Linked DNA regions of Methylotuvimicrobium sp. KM2. The protein of the gene in region 1 interacts with the protein of each later gene in a pairwise test. Links are inferred from orthologs where the notes say so. Each region holds a gene or a part of one and is shown on either strand. Other genes may lie near its edges.

Region 1 (4,029 bases):
CTTTCCGACGACTGGCAACGATTTCAGAAGCTTGACCTCGAGCTGCCGACACAGTTTTTCCCGGCCTGGATACTATTGATCAAGCCGGCTCTGGCCAAACAAGACCTTATTTTAAACGGCGAAGCGGAAGGTTTTCTCGCATTCAACCTAGCCAAGCAATTAAGCGCCGAACCGCTTGAGTCGACATCGATCGCTTTAAGAGCGGACCTAAAAAAACTTAATCCGGATTTGTTCCGGCATTTTCTTGATTCCCGCTAAAAAGTGAGCACGCAAAAAACTTGGCGTAACCTTACAAAAACTGATAGATTTTAACGCCCGCTTCCTCTTGATACTCTAATAAACAATGAATAACAAAGACATCGACAACGTCAAAAACTTTCTACTGGATTTACAAAATCGGATCTGCGCCGCGCTGGAAAGCCAGGAACCGAACGCAAGATTTATCGAAGACGACTGGCAAAGACCTGAAGGCGGAGGCGGCAAGACCCGAGTATTAAGCAACGGCCACGTCATCGAACAAGGCGGCGTCAATTTTTCTCACGTCTTCGGTAACCAACTACCTGCGTCAGCGACAGCCGCGAGGCCGGAGTTGACAGGCCGCCGATTTCAAGCGATGGGCGTTTCATTAGTCATTCATCCGCGTAACCCCTATGTTCCGACTTCACATGCCAATGTGCGCTTTTTTGTCGCGGAAAAACCCGGCGAAGAGCCGATTTGGTGGTTCGGCGGCGGATTCGATTTAACGCCTTTTTATCCGTTTTATGAAGACGTGCAGCATTGGCATCAAACCGCACGCCTAGCCTGCGAGCCTTTCGGCAAAGAGGTTTATCCTCGCTATAAGAAATGGTGCGACGAGTATTTTTATTTGAAACACCGCGGCGAAACACGCGGTGCGGGTGGGTTGTTCTTCGACGATCTGAATGAATGGGGCTTCGGGCAATGCTTTGCATTCATGCAAAGCATCGGTAATCACTATATCGATGCCTACGTACCGATTATCGAAAAACGCAAGAACATGCCTTACGGCGATCGAGAACGCGAGTTTCAACTCTATCGTCGCGGACGTTACGTCGAATTCAATCTGGTTTACGATCGCGGCACACTCTTCGGCTTACAATCGGGCGGACGCACCGAATCGATTTTAATGTCGATGCCGCCGGTTGCGAACTGGCGCTATAATTGGCACCCGGAACCAGGCTCGCCCGAAGCCGAATTGTACGAGCGCTATTTAACGCCGCAAGATTGGCTGGGCCAAGACCAATAAACTTACTCCCTTTTGATTGAAAAAACCGTCTAAGAATAAAAGGTATGGGATGCGTCTATTGAGGATCGCATCCAAACGCACTCCAAGCACTTACATTCTGCGGAACGATGAAAGCATCTTCATGATCGTTGTTAACAGGAAAAGACCGATAAGATTCGACTATATAACCCCGTTCGCATAATTGCCGCAAAACACCTTCTTGCCCGGCTAAATGCAACACGCCGACTAAAATCAACTCGCGCTCGGGTGTTCTTAGCATCGCCTCAATCTTAGGCACCCAAGCATTATTGCGACTCACCAGCAGATCTCGATATAGGCGAGGGTAATCGCTACGCATCGCCGCGATGCCTAACTCATCCAAAATATCAAGATCGCCTGAACGCCATGCAGACTTGAGCTCCCCCAGCAACGCGGGGAGTTCTTGAATTTCTCTTAACGTGGACAAAATGAGTTCGTTCCCCTGCCCCAGTCCCATCTGCTCCAGTGCGGATATTTGCGTCTCCAACGATTCTAACGCCCCAACGGGCTTATTATCAGACTTGGCTTTCGCGCTAAAAAAATGATCCACGCCGGCTTCGGCTAAACCAAGACGATGTAATTCAAACATCATCAGACTAATCGCGACCAAAGGCGGCTTCAAGTTCTGTAAAGACTCAATCGGTATGCCCGCATGTTTACAAAAACGCTGCAATTCGGCATAGGTCTCGGCGTTAAGCTCATCACGCAATGTCGTACCGTCGACATATTGTAAACGCCGCATCATAGCTATTTGCGCTTCCTGCCCGGAAAAGTCGGCTAAATCGACTTCCAACACTAATTTGTCGGCTTTTCGATAAACCCGATCAAACGCTTCGGGTAACGGATAATCCGAAGTACTCAGCAAATGAATAGTACCGCCGATAAACAATTCGGCATCATCTTTACTAACCCGCCATAGCGAGGTTTCAGAATAAACCGGCCCCGCAATTAAAAGCGCGAACCCTAAAAAATAGCAAACGACTTTGTCATGCGCGGCAGATTTGAACGTCTTCATAATGATGAAAGATGGAACGTTTGTGTTGCTCGGGCTCTAGCAACGCATTCGGTTCTCGTAAAAATATTGAGTAATTGCGGCTTAGTGATCTACGCCGCCAACTCCATGAATATGGCCGTGAGCCAATTCATCCTCTGTCGCAGCCCTGATATCGGTGACTTCAACATCGAAATTCAGCGACTCTCCAGCTAGAGGATGATTACCGTCAATCGTCACTTCGTCGCCTTCGACCTTAATAACGGTGACAATACCGGGACCGGAACTGACATCGGCATGAAACTGCATACCGACTTCCACGTTATCAACACCTTCAAACATCTTGCGCGGGATAACCTGAACCATCTCTTGAAAATATTCGCCATATCCGTCTTCCGGAGCGATGGCAACTTGGAATTTGTCTCCGACCGATTTACCCTGTAAAGCTTTTTCTAAACCGGGAATGATATTGCCGCTGCCGTGAAGATAAACTAACGCATCACTGCCTATCGAGCTATCGAGTTGCTCGCCTGCCGAGTTAGTTAATGTGTAATGGATCGAAACCGCCATATTGTCAGCAACTTGCATAAATAAACCTTTAATTGATTAATGAAGGGCTGTTTATGATATAAAATTGACGCACGTTTGTGTGAAAATCTTCAAAATTTATTTCAATACTATAGTAATCATGAGCCGCTGGAGACCACCTCAACCTAAATCATCTCCCTACATCACCCGTCATGGCTATCAAGCCTTGGAACAAGAGCTCAAACAGATATGGGAAAAACGTAAAGAGGTAACTGAAGCGCTTGCCGCCGCAGCCGCAGAGGGCGACCGTTCGGAAAACGCCGAATATATCTATCGAAAAAAAGAACTGCGCGGTCTCGACAGACGTATTCATTACTTGCAAAAACGCTTGCCGATACTAAAAGTGGTCGATCAAACACCGAACGATGAAGATCGCATCTATTTCGGTGCTTGGGTAACAGTGGAAAACGCCGAAGGAAAGGAAGTCAAATACCGAATCGTAGGCGCAGACGAACTCGATCCGGCTAAACAGCATATCAGCTTGGATTCGCCACTCGCCAAGGCTTTATTGAAAAAGACTTTTGACGATGTGGTCGTCATTAACATTGCTAATCAAGTCATACAGTATACGGTGCTGGACATTGCCTATGAAGTATGACTCGGAAAACTATTGAATCACGCCGCGCGTATCGATCAAAATTTTCTCTTTGAGGTCGGCCGCCTTCAACGATTTAAACGGCTTATGATCGACTAACAGCAACACGATATCGGACCGCTTGATAACTTCTTGATAAGGCAAAAGCGTAAAGTCCTTGTATTCCGTTAAGTTGGGTTCGGCGACCAGTACCTCGCCAATGGCTTGCTTTCGTATTTCCTTGACGATATCCAAAGCCGGCGACTCCCTCAAATCGTCGACATCGGCTTTAAAAGCCAAACCCAAACAGCCGATAACAGGATTTTTGAATTTATCGGCACTGACTTTGACTTTATCGATGACCCAATGCGGTTTGGCATCGTTGACTTCACGAGCGGTTCTAATGAGTCTGGCTTGATCCGGCGACCTCGCCACAATAAACCAAGGATCCACGGCAATACAATGCCCGCCGACGCCAGGGCCTGGTTGCAATATATTAACTCGCGGATGACGATTCGCCAATTTGATCAATTCCCAAACGTTGATATTTTCTTGATCGCAAATCAGCGACAGTTCGTTAGCGAAAGCGATATT
Region 2 (2,905 bases), 1.9 Mb from region 1 along the record:
TCGGCAGGCGCCTTCATCGGAAACCATGCACGGCCCAACCGGCGAGCGCGGTGTGCATGAAACGCCGTAGAGCTTGCAGTCGACCGGCTTGATGCGCCCCAGCACGACTCTCGCACAGTCGCAGCCCGGCGGCATCGTGCCGGCATTTTTTCTTGCATTTTCGGCATGGACGGGAAAACGAAACCGGGCGTTATGCTGTGCATAGTCGGCGCTAAGTTCAAGTCCCGATGCCGGTATGATACCGATTCCTCGCCAAGGGGCATCGACGATCGTCAGGGTGCTTTCGATCAATCGGCGGGCGGTCGGATTGCCATGCGGTTTAACGACTTGCTCGTAGCAATTATCCAAAAAAATTCGGCCGTCGAGTTTTTGTCGTAAAACAGAATAAATCGCCGCCAATAAACTGTCCGGCGTGAAACCGGCAATCGCGGCCGGGAAGCCGTGGCGGTCCACGACGAATTGCCATTCCTCAGGCCCCATCACGGTTGAAACATGGCCTGGGGCAATCAGCGCATCGAACGACGGCGTTTCGTAGTCGAGCAGCATCGCAACCGCAGGCCAAGTCAGGCGACCGCTCATCAGCAGCAATAAGTTATCGGGAATGCCTTCGGAGAGCATGCCGGCGACCGGGGCGCAGGTCGTTTCGAATCCGGCGACGAAAAACACGACAGTTTTATCGGGTTCGGATTTTGCGATTCGAACCGCTTCGGAAGGCGAGGCGATGGGGCGAATGTCGGCGCCGGCGGCTTTGGCTTGTTCGAGAGAGCGTACCGACTTGCTCGAAACATTGACCGGCACGCGCAGCATATCGCCGAACGCCACGACTATGCTATCGGGTTCGTTCAGACCGATTTGTATCGCTTGATAAATATCTTCTTCCGGACAAATGCAAACCGGGCAGCCGGGGCCCGGAATCAAATCGATCATGTCGGGCAGGGCGCTTCTGAGTCCCGCCATCGAAATCGAACGCTCATGACCGCCGCAGACGTTCATGATGCGCACCGGCGAGGTCAAAGGCAGTGCGCGGATTTGATCGAGCCATTGTCGTGCGTCGAGTGCCATCGAAAGACCTCAGGCTGGTACGCCGGCTTTAACAACCGGGCGAAAGCGGACTTGCGCCGGATCGGTATGCAGTAATTGGCCGTCTCGCTGGACGTTTGGGCGTGTCGTTTGTTGTTGTGCCAGTTTGTTTCGATGCGCTTGGAGTTGTTCGTGCAGCCAATCGATCCAGGCATCCAACCCGGAATCGTTATTCTGCCGAGAAGATAGGTTAAACACCTGCGCCTTACTGGCTAAATTACGTAGTGCTTGTTCGGCCCTTTCCGGTGAAAAATCGTCGAGAAACGGCAATAAATCGCTCTTGGTGATCAGCATCAAATCCGCCGCTCGAAACATGACCGGATACTTGGCCGGTTTGTCGTCTCCTTCGGTCGTCGAGAGCAGGGTCACGTTCAAATGATGTCCTAAATCGAAACTGGCTGGACAAACGAGGTTACCGACATTTTCTATGAACAAGATATCGATAGACGACAAGTCGATATGATGCAGTGCATCGTGAATCAGATGCGCATCGAGATGACATGCTGTTCCTGTTGTGATTTGATGCGCAGGTACGCCATGCGCGCGAATTCTGGCGGCATCGTTTTCGGTTTCGAGATCGCCTTCGATTACAGCCAGGTCTAAAGAACCGTTCAGCCGCTTGATCGTTGCTTCGAGCAAGGCGGTTTTACCCGAGCCGGGTGAGGACATCAGGTTGATCGCCAAGACCTTTCGTGCATCGAAATGACTCCGGTTATGTTCGGCTTGGTTGTCGTTTTTGGCGAGTAAATTTTTCAGCACCGTGATCGTCGTGGTACCGTTAGTCGGTTTTTCCGCTAAAACGAAAGGACGATTACCGGGCGTGATATTACAACCGCAGGTATTGCACATAGGGATAGCCTCTGTAACTTCTAAAAAGTGCATAACTATGTTATATGAGCACCATGAATGGCACAAGCCGATAATAGCACTTCGAGGGTTTGAGGGCATTCAGAATTCGGCAATCCTGAGTAAGGTTGGAAGGTTGAATCTCAGAGTGGAATTCCCATAAACTCGTTTATTTAAAATATAAGGAGTCAATAACATGCGTTATTTACACACGATGGTACGGGTTCGCGATTTGGACGAAGCATTGGATTTTTATTGCCATAAGCTCGGCTTGAGTGAAACCAAACGGATGGAGAGCGAGCAGGGCCGCTTTACACTCGTATATTTAGCGGCGCCGAAAGATAAGGATCAAGCCGCGGTTCAAGACGCGCCGTTGCTGGAGTTGACCTACAATTGGGACCCTGAGGAATACACCGGTGGCCGCAACTTCGGTCATTTGGCTTTCGAGGTCGACGACATTTACGAAACGTGCCGAAAATTGATGGATGCGGGCGTTACGATCAACCGTCCGCCTCGGGATGGACATATGGCCTTTATTCGTTCGCCGGATGAAATTTCGATCGAATTATTGCAAAAAAGCGAGCCGCTGGAGCCGAAGGAGCCTTGGGCTTCGATGCAAAATACCGGAACGTGGTAATTAAATTCATAGGATTTGAAAAGTTAGCTATTCGATTCCCGCGTCGAGCTCGGGAATCGAATGAAAGCCGAATTAGCTGTTAACTTGGGCAATCCAGTCTTGCAAGTTGTAATAATTGGAAATGCGAGCGACTTTGTTATCGCGGATTTCGAAGAAGGCGCCCGCGGGCAGTCTGTAAGTTTGTCCGGCAGCTTCCGGTAAGCCTTCGTCCGTTTGTAAGTATTCGCCCAAGACGACGAACTCCGCTGCGGCACGTTTACCGTCCGGGGTGGCCATGATGACCATGTCGACTAATTCTTCCTTGTAATTATTATTCATGCAAGCCATGAACTGCGTAAAGGC

The links. The genes of interacting proteins can lie anywhere in the genome.
Region 2: the proteins of WJM45_RS18440 (region 1) and hypB interact in binary tests that used the Escherichia coli proteins (3 or more experiments, as listed by UniProt). The link is inferred for Methylotuvimicrobium sp. KM2 from one-to-one orthologs.

The regions. Positions count from the first base shown.
Region 1 is NZ_CP150634.1:4,376,391-4,380,419, forward strand. The notes cover bases 1,121-4,029. They hold WJM45_RS18440 (peptidylprolyl isomerase), read right to left. Parts: upstream 2,862-4,029; coding sequence 2,379-2,861; downstream 1,121-2,378. Other genes in these bases: hemF (oxygen-dependent coproporphyrinogen oxidase), read left to right, coding at 1,121-1,264; WJM45_RS18435 (TraB/GumN family protein), read right to left, coding at 1,320-2,297; greB (transcription elongation factor GreB), read left to right, coding at 2,962-3,459; wecC (UDP-N-acetyl-D-mannosamine dehydrogenase), read right to left, coding at 3,469-4,029. In the rest of the region: WJM45_RS18425 (hypothetical protein), read left to right, coding at 1-258; more of hemF, read left to right, coding at 344-1,120. UniProt on the Escherichia coli protein: Folding helper with both chaperone and peptidyl-prolyl cis-trans isomerase (PPIase) activities. Chaperone activity prevents aggregation of unfolded or partially folded proteins and promotes their correct folding.
Region 2 is NZ_CP150634.1:2,479,666-2,482,570, reverse strand. It holds hypB (hydrogenase nickel incorporation protein HypB), read right to left. Parts: upstream 1,930-2,905; coding sequence 1,072-1,929; downstream 1-1,071. Other genes in the region: WJM45_RS10520 (ketosteroid isomerase-related protein), read right to left, coding at 2,636-2,905; WJM45_RS10525 (VOC family protein), read left to right, coding at 2,123-2,563; hypD (hydrogenase formation protein HypD), read right to left, coding at 1-1,062. UniProt on the Escherichia coli protein: Involved in the maturation of [NiFe] hydrogenases. Required for nickel insertion into the metal center of the hydrogenase. Exhibits a low intrinsic GTPase activity, which is essential for nickel insertion.